Regions from separate parts of the Aquitalea sp. USM4 genome, predicted to be linked through region 1. Evidence: predicted binding sites of a transcription regulator. Region 1 holds the regulator's gene; each other region holds the start of a gene.
What was found. The regulator sigma-54, encoded in region 1, starts transcription at its own class of promoters, with help from an activator protein. The targets are predictions, from matches to a motif close to CTGGCACGCTTCATGCTT.

Region 1 (7,103 bases):
CTGTTTGCTGGAGAACAGCTGTGCCAGTTCCGAGAGTACCTGCAAGTGCAGGTCGGTTGCCTGTTCCGGCACCAGCAGGACAAACAGGCTTTGTACCGGCTTGCCATCCGGCGCATCGAAAGGAATCGGGTTCTTCAGGCGAATGAACACGCCCGCCGCTTCCTTGAGCCCTCTGGCACGGCCATGCGGAATGGCCACCCCTTGGCCAAGGCCGGTGGAGCCCAGTTTTTCCCGGGCAAACAAGCAGTCGAAAATTTCACTGCGGGCGATGCCGTGGGTGTTTTCGATAAGGAGGCCCACCTGCTCGAAGACGCGCTTCTTGCTGGCGACATCCAGGTCCGGGAGGATGTGATCCTGTGTCAGGATTTTGCCAATCAGGCTCATAGGAATGGTTGCACGCGGCTACAGAAACTGGCCAATTCTACGTTGCCTTCATCAAAATGAAAAAGGCTCCGAGCAAATAAAAACGGGAACCCGCCGGGTTCCCGCATCGAATACTTAATGTTTACAAGCTGGCTTCCTGTTGAACCTGTGGGCTTGTTGCACGGTGTTCGCTTTGTTTTTCCTTGTGCTTGAGTACCTGGCGATCGAGCTTGTCCATCAGCGCGTCGATGGCAGCGTACATGTCGGAGTCGGTGGCCTCTACATGGATATCCTTGCCGGAGAGATGAACATTCACTTCCGCCTTGTGCACCAGCTTGTCTACCGACAGGGTGACAGCAACGTCAATCACGTGATCGACATGACGGGTGATGCGTTCCAGCTTGGTTTCCACGAATTCGCGGATGGCCGGGGTTACTTCGAGGTGGAGACCGGTTACTTTGAGGTTCATACCCTAACTCCTTCTTGTGTTGACTGCCCGGTCGGGTCGGCCGGGCGAGCGGATATACTTCAAGGCGTGAATCACAATGCCTTGCGCAGATTGACCGGCGGTATCTGCATAGCTTCACGATACTTCGCAACGGTGCGTCTTGCAACCTGAATCCCTTGCTTTCCCAGTTCGTCGGCAATGGCGCTGTCCGAAAGTGGCTTGGCCGGGTTTTCACCGTCTATCATGCGGCGGATATGCGCCTTGATGGCCGTTGCCGAGCATTCGCCGCCGCTGTCGGTTTCCAGTGCACTGCCAAAGAAATACTTCAGCTCGAACAGACCACGAGGGCAAAGCAGGTATTTCTGCGTGGTGACGCGTGATACGGTCGATTCATGCAGGCCAAGTTCGTCTGCGATGTCCCGCAGGATAAGCGGCCGCATGGCGACTTCACCGTGTTCAAAGAACGCTTGCTGTCTTTCGACTATAGCTTCTGACACTTTCAGAATGGTGTCAAATCGTTGCTGGATGTTCTTGACCAGCCATTTGGCTTCTTGCAGCCGGCCAGTCAGTTCGCCTGCGCCAGCGCGGTTTTCCGACAGCATCTGGGCATACAGCTGGTTGACGCGCAAGCGCGGTACCGCACCGTTATTGAGTTCAGCCACCCAGTGACCACGCCGTTTGCGCACGGTGACATCCGGGATGACATAGTGCACGTCTTCGCCGCCGAAACCGGACGCCGGGTGAGGGGTCAGCCGGGCGATCAGTTGCTGTGCCTCGCGGATGGCTTCGTCATCCACGCCCAGAATGCGCTTCAGGCGGGTGTAGTCGCGGTTGCCCAGCAGCGTCAGGTGCTCGGCCACAATCTGGCGTGCCAGTGCATGGCCGGGCTCGTTGGCGGGCAAACGGGCCAGTTGCAGGCCAAGCGACTCGGCCAGGTTGCGCGCGGCAATGCCGGGAGGGTCGAATTGCTGTAACAGGCGCAGCCCGACCATCAGTTCATCGGTTTCCAGTTCCAGTTCCAGCGGCAGATTACTGGCCAGTTCTTCCAGATCGGTAGTCAGGAAACCGTTGTCGTCCAGTTCTTCGATCAACAGCTGGACAATGGCCTGATCGCGGGTGGGCAGGGTCAGTTCACCCAGCTGCGCCAGCAGGTGTTCGCGCAGGCTGACCGGGCAGGGTACGTTGAGCATGGGGTCGAATTCATCGTCCCCGTCGTTGCGGCGGCTGCCACTGCCCCAGTCGGTGAGTTCGCCATTGCTGGCGTCCTGGCTGTTGTCACCATCGCTGCTGTCCGACGCCGTGCTGGTGGATTCTTCCTGGGCAGCCGGCGTTTCTGCCGGGCTGCTGTCATGCGAGGGCGGCTCATCGCCGCGTTCCAGCATGGGGTTGTCCAGCAAGAAGCGTTCGACTTCTGCCTGCAGGTCGAGCGTGGACAGCTGCAACAGTTTGATGGACTGTTGCAGTTGCGGCGTGAGGGTGAGTTGCTGGGAGACCCGCAGCTGTAGTGACTGTTTCATGGCTTACAGGTGGAAGTGCTCGCCCAGGTAAACCTGGCGCACTTTCTCGTTGTTGACCAGTTCTTCCGGCTCGCCGGAAGCCAGTACCGAACCATCACTGATGATGTAGGCGCGATCGCAGATGCGCAGGGTTTCACGCACATTGTGGTCGGTAATCAATACGCCAATGCCACGCTGTTGCAGGAAGGTGATGATTTTCTGGATGTCGATGACGGCAATCGGGTCTACCCCGGCAAACGGTTCGTCCAGCAGGATGAAGCGTGGGCGGGTGGCCAGCACGCGGGCGATTTCCACCCGGCGGCGCTCGCCACCGGACAGTGCCAGCGCATTGCTTTCGCGCAGGTGGGCGATATTGAGGTCGTCGAGCAGGAGGCTGAGTTCCTGCTCCAGTTTGTCGCCCTTGTAACCGGCAATTTCCAGCACCGCCGTGATGTTTTCTTCCACCGTCATCTTGCGGAAAATGGAAGCTTCCTGTGGCAAATAGCCCAGTCCAAGGCGGGCGCGCTGATGAATGGGCAGGTGGGTGATACTGTTGCCATCCAGCGTGATTTCGCCTTCATCGGCACCGATCAGTCCGACGATCATGTAAAAGCTGGTGGTCTTGCCGGCACCGTTGGGGCCAAGCAGGCCGACCACTTCCCCGCTCTGGATCTGCAGGGCGACGTCCTTCACTACCGTACGTTTTTTGAAGCGCTTTTTCAGGCGCTCCACTTTCAGGATGCTGGGGCCGCTCATGGAGTGCTTCCGTCCGTTTTCTTGGCAGGGCTGTTGTCTCTGGGCTTGGGCTGGATGATGGCGGTCACGCGGCCGCCGTTGCTGCTGGCACCGCTGCTGACTTCATACATTTCGGTTTCGGTGTTGTAGGTAATGACATTGCCGATGACCAGATCACTGCCGCGCTTGACGCGGGCATTGCCGGTGAGCACGGCAACGTGGGTGACGGTGTTGTAGTCCAGCTGGTTGGCCTGGCCTTCGATCCATTCGTTCTTGCCGTCCATTTTCTGGCGGAAGTTGACCTGGCGTCCGGTGGCCTGCATGGTCTGGTTACCCTGTTTGTCCTGGGTGACCGTGGCGCGGTCGGCATTGAGCTTGAGTGTGCCCTGGATGATGACGACATTGCCTTGCCATACCGTGACGCCCTTGAGCTGGTCGAGGTTGCCCCGGTCGGCACTGATTTCGATGGGCTTGTCCCGGTCGGCCTTTTCGGCATGGGCGGTCTGGATGGCGCACAGGCCGAGGGCCAGCCAGGCCAGCCGGATGAAGCGGCGGCAGTTATTTTTCATAAGTGGCCTTTGCGTTGGACAGCAGCTGTAACTGACCAGCCTGCTGCTCGTAAATGAAGCCCACGGCACTGCCGCTGGACTTGCCATAGTAGAAGTGCGTGAGGGTGTCGGCGCGGGCAATGTGCTTGACGGTGTCAATGCGCATATTGCTGCTGACTACGCGGGTTTCCTGTTGCGTGGCGGTGGCTGGCTGGATCAGCGTGACTTTCTTGTCGAACAGTACCTGTTTGGTCTTGCTGTTGTAACGGCCGCTTTCACCAATGGCATGGTAGGCCAGTACGCCATTCTTGTAGCTTTGCAGGTCCGGCGATTCGAAATACGACTCGGTGCGGTCCGGGTATTGCCACATGCGGCTGGCAATCATCTTGTCCTGCAGCATGCCCTTGGGGTCGAAGCGGGTGGCCATCACGCCTTGCGCCACGACTTCTGGCTTGTTCGGGTCCAGCTCGTGCTTGCTGGGCTGCCAGCGTGACACGGCATCCAGCCAGACGGTCAGCAAGCCGGTGATCAGCACCAGCAGGATGGGAAACAGGCGGTGCGAACGGATCATGCCAGATACCGTGCCACGATGGCGTCAAAATTGCCTTGCGCCTGCATGATCAGCTCGGCCAGTTCACGCACTGCGCCCTGACCGCCGGGGAAACCGGTGACGTAGTGCGCATGCTGGCGTACCAGGGTGGGGGCAGCCGGCACGGCCACCGCCAGGCCGACGCGGCGCAGAACCGGCAGGTCGATCAGGTCGTCGCCGATGAAGGCGCATTGTTCCAGCGTGACATCCGCCTGTTGCAGCAACTGGTTCAGGGCTTCCTGCTTGTTGTGGATGCCACCGAAGTAAAAGTCGATGCCCAGTGCCTGCGCGCGGTGTTCCACGCAGCGGTCTGCCCGCCCGGAGATGATGGCCAGCCGTACGCCGGTGGATTGCAACAGCTTGAGGCCCAGGCCGTCCTGCACATAGAAGGACTTGCTCTCTTCACCCTGGGCATTGTAGTAAATGCGGCCATCGGTCATGACGCCGTCAACGTCCATGATCAGGAGCTTGATCTTGCGGGCTTGTTCGGTAATGGCTTGCATGGGCTTCCTTGTTGGCGGCTAGACGACGCCGGCCTTGAGCAGGTCGTGCATGTGGATGGCGCCGGCCAGCTTGCCGTCGGCATCCACTACCAGCAGGCTGGTGATGCGGCGCTGTTCCATCAGGTGGACGGCCTCGGTGGCCAGCTTGCTGTGCAGGATGGTTTGCGGGGCGGGGCTCATCACCTGGTCGATCTGCAGGTCGTAGATATTGCCGGAGCGTTCCAGTGTGCGGCGCAGGTCGCCATCGGTATAGATACCCTTGATGTTATTGTCCGCCGTGGCAATGGCCACCATGCCCAGGCGCTGGTGCGACATTTCCAGCAAGGCATCTTTCAGCGGCGTGCCGGGCAATACGCGCGGCAGTTCGTCGCCGCTGTGCATCAGGTCCTTGACATGGACCAGCAGACGCCGGCCCAGGCTGCCGCCGGGGTGTGACAGGGCAAAGTCTTCCGGGCCGAACTGGCGGGCATCCAGCAGGGTGACTGCCAGGGCATCGCCCAGCGCAATCTGCACCGTAGTGCTGGTGGTGGGGGCCAGGCCCAGCGGGCAGGCTTCTTTTTCCACCTGGGTGTCCAGCAGGATGTCGGCTTCGCGGCCCAGCGAGGAAGCGGGGTTGCCGGTCATGCCGATCAGCACCAGCCCCTTGCGCTTGAGCGCGGGCAGCAGGGCAACCACTTCACCGGATTCGCCGGAGTTGGACAGGGCGATGACCACATCCTGTGCGGTAATCATGCCCAGGTCGCCGTGAGCGGCTTCGGCCGGGTGAACAAAAAAGGCCGGGCTGCCGGTGCTGGCCAGCGTGGCGGCGATCTTGCGTCCGACATGGCCGGACTTGCCCATGCCTGTTACCACAATGCGGCCACGGCAGGCCAGAATGGCATCCACGGCGCGCAGAAAATCGCCGTTCAGGCGGCCTGACAGGGCCAGAATTGCATCCGCCTCGGTCTGCAGCACTTCACGTGCCAGATCGAGCCGGGAGCTTGTTTGCGCTTTTTCCATAGGGGAAAGTATATCAAAGGTTATAATCGTCGGAGGCAGAAGCTGGTGCATCTTTTGCTTGGCGTGTGATTTTGCCCTGTCATGGCGTGATGCACCTGCCTGCCTTTTTGTTCCTGACCATGCGCTTGCCGGATGGTCGGGGCGCTTGATCATTGCCTTGTGCCGTGCTGCTTGTCATGGCTTTATTTCCCGCTTTTTCACAGGAGATGGTTGCGTTCATGCATTCGCTCGCCCCGATTGTGCTGGTTTTGCTGGCTGCCGTGTTGTCCGTTACCTTGTGTCGCAGCTTGCGCGTACCGCCTATGCTGGGCTACCTGGTGGTGGGTTTCCTGGCCGGACCCGGTGTGGCCAGCGTGATTCCGGAAGGCGAGGAAACGCAGTTCCTGGGTGAAATCGGCATCGTGTTCATGATGTTCTCCATCGGGCTGGAGTTCTCCCTGCCCAAGCTGCGGGCCATGCGCCATCTGGTATTCGGCCTTGGCCTGGCGCAGGTGGTGGTGACCTTGCTACTGATTGCCGTGGTGATGGGCTGGCTGACCGGCTCTGCACTGTCCGGCTTTGCCGTGGGGGGCGCGCTGGCCATGTCATCCACCGCCATTGTCAGCAAATTGCTGACCGAGCGGCTGGAGCTGAACCTGCAGCACGGACAACTGGCCATCGGTGTGCTGCTGTTTCAGGACATTGCCGTGGTGCCGCTGCTGATTCTGCTGCCTGCCTTTGCCGGTGGCAGTGAAACCCTGTGGATGGACCTGGGCCTGGCTGCGGTGAAAGTGGTGGCGGTGATGGCCTTGCTGCTGTTTTTCGGCCAGCGCCTGATGCGCCCCTGGTTTCATCTGGTGGCCAGACAGCGCTCGGGCGAGCTGTTCATGATCAACGTCTTGCTGATCACCCTTGGGGTGGCCTGGCTGACCGAGTTGTCCGGCCTGTCGCTGGCACTGGGTGCCTTTGTGGCCGGCATGCTGATTTCCGAAACCGAATACCGCTATCAGGTGGAAGAGGACATCAAGCCTTTCCGCGATATTCTGCTGGGCTTTTTCTTTGTGACCGTCGGCATGCGCCTGCAATTGCCCATCCTGTACCAGCGCTTTGGCGAAGTGGCGCTGATGCTGGGTTTGCTGCTGCTGGCCAAGCTGGGCATCGTGTTTGTACTGGGGCGGCTGCTGCGTCACCAGCCCAATCACTCCATGCGTGCCGGCCTCGCCCTGGCGCAGGGTGGTGAGTTCGGCTTTGTGCTGCTGGCCTTGTCCGGCAACCTGGGCCTGATTGCCGAAAGCACCGAGCAGGCCGCCATTGCCGCCATCCTGCTGTCCATGCTGGTGGCACCCTTCATGATCATGCACGGCGAAGCCATCACCCGGCGCCTGGTAAAGCAGGACTGGATGATGCAGGCGCTGAACCTGCACCACTTGCTGGTGGAAAGCA
Region 2 (7,103 bases), 1.9 Mb from region 1:
TGGTAATCGGGCCGCCATCACCAGTGATGGGCAGGCCACTGCGGGTACGCATCATGCCGTTGGCGTCCAGCACATAACCACCGTCGCGGGTATAGGCCTCACTGCCATCGGCAGCCTGTACGGCAAAGAAACCGGGAGAGCCCAGGGCAAAATCGCTGGGGCTGCCGGTATGCATCAGGCTGCCCTGACTCATGTCGTGGCCAATGGTGTTGTCCACCACATAGGTGCGGGTGGGCGCACCAGGCCCCACCACCGGCAAGGCACGGAATGATGCCAGATCGGCCTTGAAGGCATTGGTATGGGCATTGGACAGATTATTGGCCGTGGTTGCCTGCTGCAAATCAACATGTTTGGCACCGGTCATGGCCAGGTACAGCATCTTATCCATTGAATCCCCGCTTCTTCAGGCTGTGGTGATTGTGATCAGTTACAGGTTGATGATGGTCTGCATCAAGGTGTCTTCGGTCTTGATGGTCTGGGCATTGGCCTGGTAGAAGCGCTGCGCCGTGATCATGTTGACCAGTTCCGCCGTCAGGTCGACGTTAGAATCTTCCAGCGCCTGCGACTGCACGGTGCCGGCATTGCCGGAACCCGGCGCATTGTAGGCCGGCACGCCGGATTGCAAGGTTTGCTGCCAGCGGTTGCCGCCTTCATTCTGCAGGCCTTGCGAGTTGGTGAAGGTAGCCAGTGCCACCTGCCCGATGATCTTGTTCTGACCATTGGAGAAGCTGGCCATGATATTGCCGTGGGTGTCGATGTTCATGCTGCTCAGGGTACCTGGCGCATAGCCATCCACGGTTTCGGTCGGCGTACCGGAAGCCTGGGCCACCTGGGTGGAGCCTGTGTAGTCAATGCTCAGGGTAACTGGCGAAGACGAACCGTTCACCGGGGTGGGGCTGAAGGTAACGCTGAACGGCGTGGTGTTGGTCAGATTACCCGACGTGTCGTAATTCATGGTGTAGGTATTGGGCGTGGTAGCCGGGTTGCCGTCCACATAAGCCGTTACCGTCCATGGCGTGCCACTGGTGGTAGCCGTGCCCTTGACGTAGTACAGGGTCAGGTTGTGCTGATTACCCAGACTGTCGTATACCTGTGCGGCATTGGACCAGTTGAAGGTGTTGGTATTGGTGGGGTCCAGCGGGGTGACTGTCGGGGTAGTCAGCCGCGAATCCACATTGACACCCATGGTGACCTTGGTGGTTGCTGCCGGGGAAATCAGGTTGGTTTGCAGTTTCAGGTCGGTCACCGGGCCCTGGGTCACCACGCCGTTATTGGCCATCCAGCCTTGCAGGCGGTCGTTACCATTAACGATGTAGCCATCCTTGTCCACCTGAAACTGGCCGTTACGGGTGTAAGCCAGCGAGCCGGTAGAGGAGGTAGGGTTCTGCCGTACGATGAAAAAGCCATTATTGTTGATGGCCAGATCCAGGCTTCGACCGGTAGGCGTAATGTTGCCGGCACTGAAGGACTGGGTTACCGCACTTACCTGCGAGCCGATACCGGCACTGGTACTGGCCACACCGTAAAAGCTGGTGGAGAACAGATCGCTGAACTCGGTACGCGAGCTCTTGAAACCCACCGTGCTGGCATTGGATACGTTATTGCCAATGGTATCCAGCTGCGAGGACGCCGAATTCAGACCACTCAGACCTTGTTGAAAACCCATGGTACTACTCCCCGAAACCTGATTACGCTAATGAACGGATTTAAGACAGCTGGGCGACGTTGGCAAGGCCAACGCTGGTGCCATCCTTCATGATCAACTGCGGCGAACCGCTGGCCCAGCTCACTGCAGTCACCGCCTGATTGGCATAAGGCGTGGCCGTGACGGGGGTGCTGCTGGCGCTGGTCGCCTGGGCAGAGAAGGTGTATTTACCGGTAGGCAGCTGATTGCCATTGGCATCCTTGCCATCCCAATTGAAGGAATTCAGGCCAGTGCTGGGGCTCTTCACCGTGAGGGTATCCACCACCGTGCCATTGGCATCCTTGATGCTGACGGTGTAATCGGTTGCCGCGCCACTCAGATTGACCGCCCCTTGCACCGAACTGCCGCTGGTAAGGTCGAGCGCATTGCCCGGTACCAGCGCCTGCTTGCCAATCATGGTGGCAGCCATCAGCGACTGGTTGGCGGCCTGCGACTGCACCAGGCTTTGCATGGCGGTGTTGAGGGTCTGCATGCCGGACACCTGGCTGATCTGCGCCATCTGGCTGGTGATCTGGCTGTTGTCCATCGGATTCATCGGATCCTGCGCCTGCAACTGGGTCACCAGCAATTTCAGGAAGCGGTCCTGAATGCCCTGGGCACTGGTATCGGTATTGGCATTGGTCGAGCTGGTGCCGCTACTGGAATTGCCGTTCAGCACTGCATACGGATTGGACGAGGAATTAACCGAGCTGGTCATGGCATGGGCCTTTCATCACTGACCCAGCTGCAGGGTTTTCTGCAGCAAGGTCTTGGCGGTATTCATCATTTCCACATTGGTCTGATACGAGCGCGAAGCGGAAATCATGTCGGACATTTCCTCGACCGGATTGACATTGGGCATGTTCACATAGCCCTTTTCGTCCGCCAGAGGATTACTGGGGTCATACTTCAGACGCGGCGGCGTCTGGTCTTCCACAATCGAAGTCACCCGCACCCCCGCCACTTGCGGCTGGGAGGCACTGACCGGCAAGGCCGTAAACACCACATGACGGCCCTTGTAAGGCTGACCGGTGGAGCTGGTGGCACTTTCCGCGTTGGCGATATTGCTGGCCACCACGTTAAGCCGCATCGACTGGGCGGTCAGCGCGGAACCGGAAATGGCAAAAATATTGGCAAGAGACATGCTTACTGGCCTCCACCGGTAATGGCGCTGTTCAGCGTGGAAATGCGCTTGCTCAGGAAAGTCAGCGTGGACTGGTACTGCAGCGCGTTATCGGCAAATGCGGCACGCTCCACGTCCATGTCCACGGTGTTACCGTCCAGGCTTTGCTGAACCGCATTGCGATACTGCACGGCAGGCTTGCCGGCGGCACCTGCGGCATCGCCCGGCAAGTGACGCGCATCGGTCACATTCATGGCCAGCTTGTTCTGGCTGCCCTGTGCCGATTGCAAGGCCTGCTTGAAATCAAAATCCACTGCCTTGTAATTGGGGGTGTCGGCATTGGCAATATTGCTGGCAATGACTTCCTGGCGGTATGCGCGCAAATTGAGCGCCCGCTGCTGAAAATCGAATTCCTTGCCAATCTTGTCCAACATGACCATGCCTCCCTGAATGTGCACTCTCATTAGCAGGAATCATGCCAGCCAGATCCAAAACCGTAGATGCCTGATTTTATTGACTGGAAGCCTTGTAGAGCTCCACATGAGGACGGCACAAGCCCGGACAGGCGGCAAGTTTTGCCGCCACGTCTTCGCTACTGCCGCCAGCGGCAAAAACAAGACCGCCGCTACCTGATGGCAGCGGCGGTCTGGAGTTACCGAACCGGGCACCGGGGCACCGGGAGCAGGCATCAGCCCTCTCGCACCTCGAAGTCGTGGGTGATATCAGCAGTCTTGCCCAGCATGATGGAAGCCGAGCAGTATTTTTCTGCCGACAGCTTGATGGCACGTTCCACCACTTCGGGCTTCAGCTCACGCCCGGTCACCACAAAGTGGAAATGAATCTTGGTGAACACTTTGGGTTCGGTATCGGCCCGCTCGGCTTCCATTTCCACCCAGCAGTCGGTCACTTGCTGGCGCGACTTTTTCAGGATGGAAATCACGTCATAACTGGTACAGCCAGCCGTACCCAGCAACAGCAGTTCCATCGGCCGCGGGCCCAGATTCCGGCCACCACCTTCCGGCGCGCCGTCCATCACCACCGCATGGCCACTGCCGCTTTCGCCCATGAAACACACGCCATCCACCCATTTGAGTCTTGCTTTCACTACCAGTCCCTTCCTGTTTTGTTGCGCGCAGGTGCGCCTGATTGGCACAGACTATCATTCCGGATTTGGGCAGACAAAGATTAGCCGGTAAAATGGAAAGATTGCCCCGTTATAAAGCCATCATGCTGGTACTTGGAATCGAATCATCGTGCGACGAAACCGGCGTTGCACTGTACGACCTCACGGCGGGCCTGGTTGCCCACCAACTGCATACACAAATGGCAATGCACGCCGAATACGGTGGCGTGGTGCCAGAACTTGCCAGCCGCGACCATATCCGCCGCGTCATCCCGCTCACCGAAGCCTGCCTGGCCGACGCTGGCAAAACCCTGGCCGATGTGGATGCCATTGCCTACACCCAGGGCCCCGGTCTTGGTGGTGCGCTGATGGTGGGAGCCAGCGTGGCCAATGCGCTGGCTTTCGGCCTGAACATTCCGGTGATCGGCGTGCATCATCTGGAAGGCCATTTGCTGTCGCCGCTGCTGGCCGACCCGCGTCCGGACTTTCCCTTCATTGCCTTGCTGGTTTCCGGCGGGCACACCCAGCTGATGGCGGTACATGGCATCGGCCAGTATGAAGTACTGGGCGAAACACTGGACGATGCCGCAGGTGAAGCCTTCGACAAGACGGCAAAGCTGCTGGGTCTGCCCTACCCCGGCGGCCCGCTGCTGTCACGCCTGGCCGAGGAAGGCGACCCGAACCGTTTCAATCTGCCGCGCCCCATGCTGCACAGCGACAACCTGGACATGAGTTTCTCCGGCCTGAAAACTGCCGTGCTGACGCTCAGCAAGCAGGTTGAAGCCGAACACGGCCAGATTGACGAGCAAACCCGCAAGGACATTTGCCGCGCCTTTCAGGAAGCCATTGTCGAAGTGCTGGTCAGCAAATCGCTCAAGGCGCTGAAACAGAGCGGCATGAAAAAGCTGGTGGTGGCTGGCGGTGTCGGTGCCAACAAGCAGTTGCGTGCCGCGCTGGATCAGGCCGCCAGCCGCCGCAAGCTGGAGGTGTACTACCCGCCACTGGCACTGTGCACCGACAACGGCGCGATGATTGCCTTTGCCGGCGCCATGCGCCTGCGCCATGCCACTGCACCGGGCAGCTACTCCATCAAACCACGCTGGGACCTGTCCACCCTTCCCGCTGCTTAATATCCCGTCGGCACGGCGCGCTGTGCCGCACAGAAACCAGACATGATCCAATTGAAAAACCTCAGCCTGCGTCGCGGGCTGAAAGACTTGCTGATCGACGCCAGCCTCACCCTCAACCCCGGTTACAAGACCGGCCTGGTCGGGGCCAACGGCGTGGGCAAGTCCAGCCTGTTTGCCCTGCTCAAGGGCGAATTGCATGCTGATGCCGGCGATGCCGACATTCCCAAGCAATGGGTGATGGCACACGTGGCACAGGAAACCCCGGCGCTGGACACTGCTGCCATCGACTATGTGCTGGATGGCGATCAGGAATTGCGCCAGCTGGAAGCTGAGCTGGCCGCCGCCGAAGCGCGTGATGACGGCAGTGCCATTGGTCATCTGCATGGCGAACTGGCACGCATTGAAGCCTATTCCGCCCCGGCCCGTGCCGCCAAGCTGCTGACCGGCCTGGGCTTTGCCGTGGAAGCACACCGTAACCCGGTGAAGAGCTTCTCCGGCGGCTGGCGCATGCGGCTGAACCTGGCCCAGGCACTGATGTGCCGCTCCGACCTGCTGCTGCTGGACGAACCCACCAACCACCTGGATCTGGAAACCGTACTGTGGCTGGAAGACTGGCTGCAAAGCTATCCGGGCACCTTGCTGATCATCTCGCACGACCGCGACTTCCTGGACAGCATTTGCAGCCATATTGCCGAAGTGGCCAACCAGACCCTGACGCTCTACACCGGCAATTACAGCCAGTTTGAAACCATGCGGGCGGAAAAACTGGCGCGTCAGCAGGGCGAATATGACAAGCAGCAACGCCAGATCGCCCATCTGGAATCCTTCATCACCCGTTTCAAGGCCAAGGCCAGCAAGGCAAGGCAGGCGCAAAGCCGGGTGAAGGCGCTGGAAAAGCTGGAGCGCATTGCCCCGGCCCACGTCGCCTCGCCATTTGATTTCCACTTCGACAGCCCGGACAACCTGCCCAACCCGCTGCTGCGGCTGGACAAGGTGGATATCGGCTATGGCAGCACCACCATCCTGCGCGGGCTGTCGCTGTCGGTGGAAGCCGGCAGCCGCATCGGCCTCTTGGGGGTGAACGGTGCCGGTAAATCCACCCTGGTAAAACTGCTGGCGGGCGACCTGCCGCAGCAGGCGGGCGAGGTGATCAAGGCACAAACACTGAAGATTGGCTATTTCGCCCAGCATCAGCTGGAAACCCTGCGTGAAGACGAATCGCCGTTGCAGCACATGCAGCGGCTGGCACCGACGGTGCGCGAGCTGGAACTGCGCAGCTTTCTGGGCGGTTTCAACTTCCGCGGCGACAGCGCCACCGATCTGGTCGGCCCGATGTCCGGTGGCGAAAAAGCCCGTCTGGCACTGGCAATGATCGTCTGGCAAAAGCCCAATCTCCTGCTGCTGGACGAACCCACCAACCACCTGGACCTGGAAATGCGCCATGCACTGACACTGGCCTTGCAGGATTTCTCCGGCGCGCTGATTGTGGTATCGCACGACCGCAGCCTGCTGGAATCCACTACCGACTTGTTCTGGCTGGTGAGCGACGGCACGGTCAAGCCGTTTGATGGCGATCTGGAAGATTACCGTCAGTGGCGTCTGGCCCAGCTGGCAGAAGGCAACAAACCGTCCAGTGGCGACGCCCAGTCGGTCAACCGCAAGGAGCAGAAGCGCCAGGAAGCCGAAGCCCGCCAGAAACTGGCCCAGTTGAAAAAGCCCCTGCTGAGCAAACTGGCCAAGCTGGAAAAACAGCTGGAGCAACTGAGCAGCGAAAAAAACCAGCTGGATGCCTTCATGTCCGCTGAAGATGCCTACAGCGATGCCAACAAGGGCAAGCTGGCCGAAGCCGTCAAGCGACTGGGCGTGGTCAGCAGCGAACTGGCGCAGGTGGAGGAAGACTGGATGCTGTTGCAAGAAGAGCTGGAAGCGCTGGAGAGCAGCGCCCAGGCCGACTGAAACCATTGACTGCCAAGGGTTGTGGCCACGCCACCACGGCCACAACCTTGCAGCTGGCTGCAATTATCCACAGCAATCAGCGGATAA
Region 3 (7,103 bases), 1.2 Mb from region 1:
AGCAAGGCGGCAGCGACATGATTGACTACCACTACCCGGTACTGGCGGCCATCCGCACTGGCGATGGCCCTGCCGCCGCCGCTGCCATAGGTGATGACATCCTGCATGGCGGGCACAGCATCCTGCTGCATTTGCAGGCCCGCGCGCAGCAATGAGCGCGGTTTTCCGAACGCGCTTGCTCGGAAAACCGTCCGCCCCCAACGATGGCTGTTGAATTTTCCTTTATTATCAATATCTTGATATTGCGCACAGCAGGCACGGCTTTTGCAAGCAGCAGCCCTATCTGAATGCCGGAAAGCCGCTGCCATGCCTGTCAAACTCTTGCTTACCCTGAGCTTTTCTTCCCTGCTGGCCCGCCATCTGGGCAGCACCCCGTTGCCGGACCTCACCAACGCACTACCCCTGCCCGGCGTGCTGCTGCTGATGACGCTGGGCAATGCCCTTGCCTACCTGCTGGTGCGGCTGTTGTTCATCAAGCTGTCCGCGCAACACTGAGTCTTGCCATCCCGCTTCACCGTCCCTGGCCCTTGAACGCGACAAGGCCCGGCAATGCCGGGCCTTGTTGTTTGCTGCCGGTCAGACTGGCGGCGCCAGCCTGACCGTGCCGTTGCCATCACACCATGAAGTAAATCAGCGCCGCTTCACCCAACACCCCGATCACCGTGCCTACCAGTACAGAATGCGAGGCATGCAGCGCATAGGTCTGGTTGCGCACGGCAAACATCGAGGCCGCAATGGCGGTGGGCACCGCCCCGACAATCAGCGCCTGCTTGGCAAACTCCGCATCCACGCCAAACAGGAAGATGCCCAGCAGCATTAGGGCCGGTTGCAGGAAGTTCTTCATCGCCACATTGCCCACCACATGGCCGTTAAAGCTGGGCTTTTCACCGCAGAACATCAGGCCCAGCGCCAGCAGCGACACCCCACCGGCCGCCTTGGCCAGCATGTCCACGCTTTCCTGTACCGCAGCGGGCAGATGCAGGTGATTGAAGCTGAGTACCACCCCCAGGATAGGCAACCAGACAATCTGGTTGGACAGCGTCTTGACCAGGCTTTGCTTGAGCATGGCCACCATGCCGTCATCGTCCCCCGTATCCGCCATTTCACCGCAGCGGCACAGCACGATGGTAAGCGGCAGGATGACAAAGCTGGTGATCAGGTTGCCAATCAGCACGGCAATGAAACCCTGCGGACCGCACACTTGCTGCAGGATGGGCGCGCCAAAATAGGCCATGTCGGGAAAGGTACATACCAGTGCCTGGATGGCGCTGGTTTTCAGCCCCTGCCGGTAGTAATAACGCCCGGCCAGCAAGGCCAGTACATAGGTGCCGACAAAGCCGAAAGTCATGCACAGGATGAAAGGCAGGTTCTGGATGCGCTCCGGCGGCGTCTTCAACGCGCCGATAAACAATGAACAGGGCAAGGCATAACGCATCACCAGCGTTGCCATCACCCCCACATCCGCCTGACGGAAATAGCCGCGCTGTCCGCCAAACCAGCCCAGCAGCATCAATAGCACCACCGGTAGCAGTGCTGTACTCATGGTTCCCCACATGGTCTTGCTCCTTGATTTCTGTAGTGTGTCTCCCACCCACCGCAGAGCAAGCCCCATGCCACGCAACAGTCACTGCATGTCATTGATTTGAATGAACAATGCCATTGGCAAAACACTAAAAGTACGGCCAGCCGCGAATCCACTGTTTTAAAAGTACGGAAATCCGCACTTTGCCTTTCTGCCAGCCAAATCCCGCAAATCACTACCCCGCGTAAGGTTTTCCGTAAACCGCAGTCCGGCAGAAGCACGGTTTTCCGTTGATCTTGCTCCGCACGGCAACAAGCGACTCATGGTTTTTTCTTTCCATTCAACGCCTTGAAGAATTTTCACTGCGTGGCACGCTCCTTGCAGTAGCACAAGCAACGGCCCGACCAGAGGCAGCACCACATGCCGCCACTGGCCGCAACCCAAGCTTGAGGACAATCCCATGAGTGAAACCATCCGCATCAGCATTGATGGCAAGGTGGTGGATGCCACACCCGGCAACTCCATCCTGCACACCCGCCTGGAAGGCGATTCGCCACTCACCGCCAATATCGGCTGCATGGGCCAGGGCGTGTGCGGTTCCTGCCGCTGCCTGGTCCGCAAGGCCGGTGAGCGTAGTGCCGAAACCCGCCTGGCCTGTGAAACCACGGTAGAGGACGGCATGCAGGTCAGCTTTATCGACTACTACCTGCCCGACCACGTCCACCACTACCGCCCGCATGATTTGCGTGATGGCTGGCAGGCCCTGCCCCAGCTGCAGCAAACCTTTCCGGAGCTCGCCCACTGCCGCCACTGCAGCGGCTGCGACCGCGCCTGCCCACGGCATATACCGGTTCAGCAAGGCATGGCACTGGCGGCCAGCGGCCAGTTGCAAGCCGCCGCCGCGCTGTTTGACACCTGCATCATGTGCAATCTGTGCACCCTGGCCTGCCCGGAAAACATCCGGCCCAATCATGTCGGCCTTTACCTGCGCCGCGCCCAGGCCATCCAGAACCTGCGCCCGGGCGATCTGCTTCGCCGCCTGGAACAACAAGCCCGTGGCGAGCTGGCCATCAACACCCGCAGCGACACCCCCAGGAGCGAAGCATGAACAGCGCCATTCCCTATGCCCAAGCCCTGGCCAATCTGACCGCCCATGCCCAGCCACCGCTGCGCCCCGCCGACCTGTCGCGCAGCGCGCTGCTGGCGCAATACCACCCGGACAGCGACAGCAATGCCAGCACCTTGCTGCAAATCGGCCCCAGCCGCGGCCAACCCTGCCACCCGCAACTGGCCGCCTTGCTGCAAAGCAATGCGCTGATCGACGGCTTCGACCTGGCCGGTGCCGAACAGCGCAGCACCGATGTACTGGTGATTGGTGGCGGCGGTGCCGGTGCGGCCGCCGCGCTGACCGCCGCGCGCAGCGGCGCGCAAGTGATGCTGGCCAGCAAGCTACGACTGGGCGACAGCAATACCGTCATGGCCGAAGGTGGCATCCAGGCCGCACTGGCGGCCAGCGACAGCCCGCAACAACACTTTGACGACGCCATGCGTGGCGGCCACAAATGTGCCAATCCGCAATTGCTGGCGCAAATGGCCAGCGATGCACCCGGCGTCATCCGCTGGCTGATTGAACTGGGCATGCATTTTGATCTGGAAGACCCGCTCAACGACGGTGGCAAGCTGCGTTACAAGCAAGCCGGTGGCTGCAGTCAGCCACGCATCCTGTGCTACCGCGATTACACCGGGCTGGAGATGATGCGCGTGCTGCGCGAAACCGTGGAACTGGACCCGGCCATCACCCTGCTCAACCGCTGCCCGGTGGTGGAGCTGCTGTCACACGAGGACGGCAGCTGCGCCGGGGCCGTGCTGTACGACCTGGAATACCAGCGCTTCATGGTGGTATCCGCCCGGCAAACCATTCTGGCCACCGGAGGTTGCGGCCGGCTGCACCTGCAAGGCTTTCCCACCTCCAACCACTACGGCGCCACCGCCGACGGGCTGGTGCTGGCCTACCGACTGGGTGCTAGCTTGCGTGACATGGACGCCTTCCAGTACCACCCCACCGGCGTGGCCTGGCCGGCACGACTGCGTGGCGGGCTGATATCCGAAGCTGCCCGCTCCGGCGGTGCCTTGCTGGTCAACGGTCTGGGCGAGCGTTTTGTCGAAGAACTGGCCCCGCGCGACGTGGTAAGCGCTGCCATCCTGCGCGAATGCGCCGCCGGGCGCGGCATCGAACGCAATGGCCAGATCGGCGTGTTTCTGGACACCCGCACACTGGGGCCGGGACTGGCACAACGCCTGCCTGCCTTGCAGCACCTGGCCGACAAATGCGGCATAGACCCCAGCCGCGAGCCCATGCTGATCTACCCCACCCTGCACTACCAGAACGGCGGCGTCATCATCGACGGCAACGGCCAGACCGAAGTCCCCGGTCTGCTGTGTGCCGGTGAAATCACCGGCGGCATTCATGGCCGCAACCGGCTGATGGGCAATGCGCTACTGGATATCCTGGCTTTTGGCCGTCGCGCCGGACGCCAGGCCGCCCGGCTGGCGCAAGCCGCCCGCCACAAGTCATCGCTTCCGCCCCTGCGCGGCGGCATCGAACACGTCTACCGCTGGCAGCGCCAGCTGGCACTGGCCGGGCTGGACGCCAGCGTTCAAGCCCCCTTGCTCTATCCGGGACAGGCCCGCCTCGCCCTGCATCGCCCCACCAGCCCGCGCGCCCAGGAGAAATGATCATGGAAAAACTCAATCAGGTACTACTCAACCCGGCAGTGCAGGTAGGCCCAAACCTTGACGCCTGGCTGCAGACAGGGGGCGGACTTGGCCTGCAAGCGGCGCTCAGTGCCCGCAGCACCATCATCCGCCAGATTGCCGACGCCGACCTGCGCGGCATGGGCGGTGCCGGCTTCCCGGCCTGGCGCAAATGGGAAGCCACCGCCAATGCCGTGGGCGACAGCAAATACGTGGTGTGCAATGGCAATGAGGACGAACCGGGCACCTTCAAGGACCGCACCTTGCTCAGCGCATCGCCCCATCAGGTAGTGGAAGGCGCGCTGATTGCCGCGCTGGCCGTGCGCGCCGCCTGCGTCATCTTCTACATCAACCCTCACCAGGGCCAAAGCATGCAGCACATGCAACTGGCAGTCAGCCAATGGCAACACAGCGCCCTGTTGCAACAGCTGGAGCAGACCCTGGGCCACCCGCTGGAAATCAAGGTGGTGGCCAGTTCCGGCCGCTATATCGGCGGCGAGGAAACCGCCGTGGTGGCCTCGCTGGAAGCCGGCTTCCCCTTCCCGCGCAAAAAGCCGCCCTTCCCGGCAGAACAGGGCATCAACGGCCAGCCCACGCTGATCAACAATGTGGAAACCCTGGCCAATGTCAGCCACATCCTGCGCCATGGTGCCGACTGGTACCGCGCACTGGGCGTAGGCAAGGCCAGCGGCACCAAGCTGTACTCGCTGTCCGGCGACGTACTGCGCCCCGGCCTGTACGAGCTACCCATGGGCAGCAGCCTGCAGGAACTGGTGTTCCATTACGGCGGCGGCATGCTGCAGGGCAAGGCCTTCAAGGCCGTGTTTACCGGCGGCCCGTCCAACACCCTGCTCACCGCACGCGACCTGGACGTGGCACTGGATTTCGACTCGGTATGGCTGCGCCATTCGCGGCTGGGCACCGGGGCGATGATTGTCATCTCCGAAGGCAGCAGCATCATCCGCAAGGTGGCGGAATACATCGACTTCTTTGCCAAGGGCTCCTGCGGCCAGTGCCCGTCCTGCAAATGCGGCACCTTCCAGCTGGCCCGCCTGCTGGACCGGGTGGACGGCGGCCGCCACAGCCCTGCCGACCTGGATGCACTGCAACACCTGTGCCAGATCCTGCCCGGCAGCGGCCGCTGCGGGCTGATAGACGGTGCTGTCACCGTGGTGAAAAGCTCGATGCACACCTTCCCGCAAGAATACGGCCTGACGGCACCGGCAGAGGCCTGAGCCGACCCAGCCTGAAACCAGACACGCCGGCAGCCAGCCGCTGCCGGACCAACAACAGTAATGGAACAAGACCATGCGCCAAGCAAGCATCGCCGGCAGCACCCCGGCACTACGTTTTCTGCTGGATAACAAGGTGGATTTCAGCTGCCATGCCTACAGCTATGAAGAACACGGCGGCACCGCCACCCCGGCACGCGAACTGAAGGTGGACGAACACGCCGTCATCAAGACCCTGCTGTTTGAAGATCAGGACGGCCTGCCGCTGGTGGTGCTGATGCACGGAGACCGCAAGGTATCGGCCAAGGAACTGGCCCGCCAGCTGCCCTGCAAGAAAGTGCAGCCCTGCAAGCCGGACATTGCCAACCGCCACTCCGGCTATCTGGTGGGCGGTACCAGCCCCTTCGCCACCCGCACGCCCATGCCGGTTTACATGGAAGCCAGCATTCTCAATTTACCCAGGGTGTACATCAACGGCGGCCGCCGCGGCCTGCAAGTGGCCATGTCCCCGCTGGACATCGGCCGCCTGCTGCAAGCCCGCTGCGTGGAGGTGGCGCTGGAGAAATAACACCAGCCATAACAGCAGCAATTGGTACGCTTGCGTTTATCACGATGCTGGCGTACCACCTGCCAAGCAGCCGGATGGCATCAGAAGACAAACCACTTTAGCCCCAGCGTGAAAGAACTGCGCAGCAACCAGCCAAACTCCTGAGTCGCCCCGCCCAGACTACGACTGGCATGGACAAATCCGCTCAGGTAGCGATTGAGGCTTTTTTCATAATATGCGGCGATATTGACACTGTGATCATCCAGATTGCGGGTCAGCTCCAGTCGCCAGAATTGATTGCTGTCCTGCACATTACTATTCAAACCAAGCCAAAGATAATTTCTCCCCCACAAACCGGCATCATCCGCAGCAGCCATTGCCAGCCCGCCCTTTGCACGCCGATCCAGTATTTGCCGGCCATTCATCCGTCCCCAGTCGCTATGTCCATGCAGATACTCGGCGGTCAGTACCTGACCGCCCATAAAGGTATAAGACAGACCCAGCAACTGACTGGACATCTCACCCTGCGGCCTGCTCATGCGCCCTGCTTCGGCATATACCAGCCATGCGTCGCCGACTGAACGCTGCATGAAACCGCCAACAAAGCTGATATTCGACGCAGTCGCAAACTGTTTTGCCAGATTAATGCTCAGCAGGCTGTCAGCGGTCTGATAATCCAGTTTCAGCTGAGACACATTCTGGTAATTCAGCGTATCGTCCACCGCCGACGATGCATAAACATAAGCCAGCGTTGCTGTCAGTGCATCCATCGCATAACTGTAGCGCAGCATATCCAACCCGGAGAGCAGGCTTAAAGGGTCAGTCTTGCTGGCATCAAAATATACCGGACTGCTGGGAGAGCGAAAGGTAGCAGGCCCCCAGGTAAATACCTCGCGGCCCAGCAAGAAGGTATTTGCCCCTCCATTCCAACGCCAGAATGCCTGATCCAGCTTGATATCCGTCACATCATAACTTGCAGCACTTCCTGGATAAGCAGCTGTATCATGTTCAAATACTCTCTCCTGCCAGCGCAGCCTGGGCTGTAACA

Region 2: flgB (flagellar basal body rod protein FlgB) is a predicted target of sigma-54. The motif match lies at 3,272-3,289, and genes of this name have one in related genera.
Region 3: DKK66_RS17755 (2Fe-2S iron-sulfur cluster-binding protein) is a predicted target of sigma-54. The motif match lies at 1,889-1,906, and genes of this name have one in related genera.

What each region holds. Positions count from the first base shown of each region.
Region 1 covers NZ_CP029539.1:760,806-767,908, reverse strand. The annotation lists gene ptsN (PTS IIA-like nitrogen regulatory protein PtsN) at 1-384, opposite strand, end outside; gene hpf (ribosome hibernation-promoting factor, HPF/YfiA family) at 506-832, opposite strand; gene DKK66_RS03545 (RNA polymerase factor sigma-54) at 904-2,328, opposite strand; gene lptB (LPS export ABC transporter ATP-binding protein) at 2,332-3,063, opposite strand; gene lptA (lipopolysaccharide transport periplasmic protein LptA) at 3,060-3,611, opposite strand; gene lptC (LPS export ABC transporter periplasmic protein LptC) at 3,601-4,161, opposite strand; gene DKK66_RS03525 (HAD family hydrolase) at 4,158-4,682, opposite strand; gene DKK66_RS03520 (KpsF/GutQ family sugar-phosphate isomerase) at 4,701-5,681, opposite strand; gene DKK66_RS03515 (cation:proton antiporter) at 5,900-7,103, shown strand, end outside.
Region 2 covers NZ_CP029539.1:3,122,418-3,129,520, reverse strand. The annotation lists gene DKK66_RS14430 (flagellar basal body rod protein FlgF) at 1-388, opposite strand, end outside; gene flgE (flagellar hook protein FlgE) at 428-1,666, opposite strand; gene DKK66_RS14420 (flagellar hook assembly protein FlgD) at 1,707-2,402, opposite strand; gene flgC (flagellar basal body rod protein FlgC) at 2,418-2,828, opposite strand; gene flgB (flagellar basal body rod protein FlgB) at 2,831-3,241, opposite strand; gene DKK66_RS14405 (OsmC family protein) at 3,496-3,912, opposite strand; gene tsaD (tRNA (adenosine(37)-N6)-threonylcarbamoyltransferase complex transferase subunit TsaD) at 4,035-5,060, shown strand; gene DKK66_RS14395 (ATP-binding cassette domain-containing protein) at 5,103-7,016, shown strand.
Region 3 covers NZ_CP029539.1:3,858,753-3,865,855, forward strand. The annotation lists gene DKK66_RS17740 (GntR family transcriptional regulator) at 1-155, shown strand, start outside; gene DKK66_RS17745 (hypothetical protein) at 307-495, shown strand; gene DKK66_RS17750 (AEC family transporter) at 614-1,543, opposite strand; gene DKK66_RS17755 (2Fe-2S iron-sulfur cluster-binding protein) at 1,983-2,630, shown strand; gene DKK66_RS17760 (FAD-dependent oxidoreductase) at 2,627-4,258, shown strand; gene DKK66_RS17765 (NADH-quinone oxidoreductase subunit F) at 4,261-5,511, shown strand; gene DKK66_RS17770 (aminoacyl-tRNA deacylase) at 5,585-6,076, shown strand; gene DKK66_RS17775 (hypothetical protein) at 6,157-7,103, opposite strand, start outside.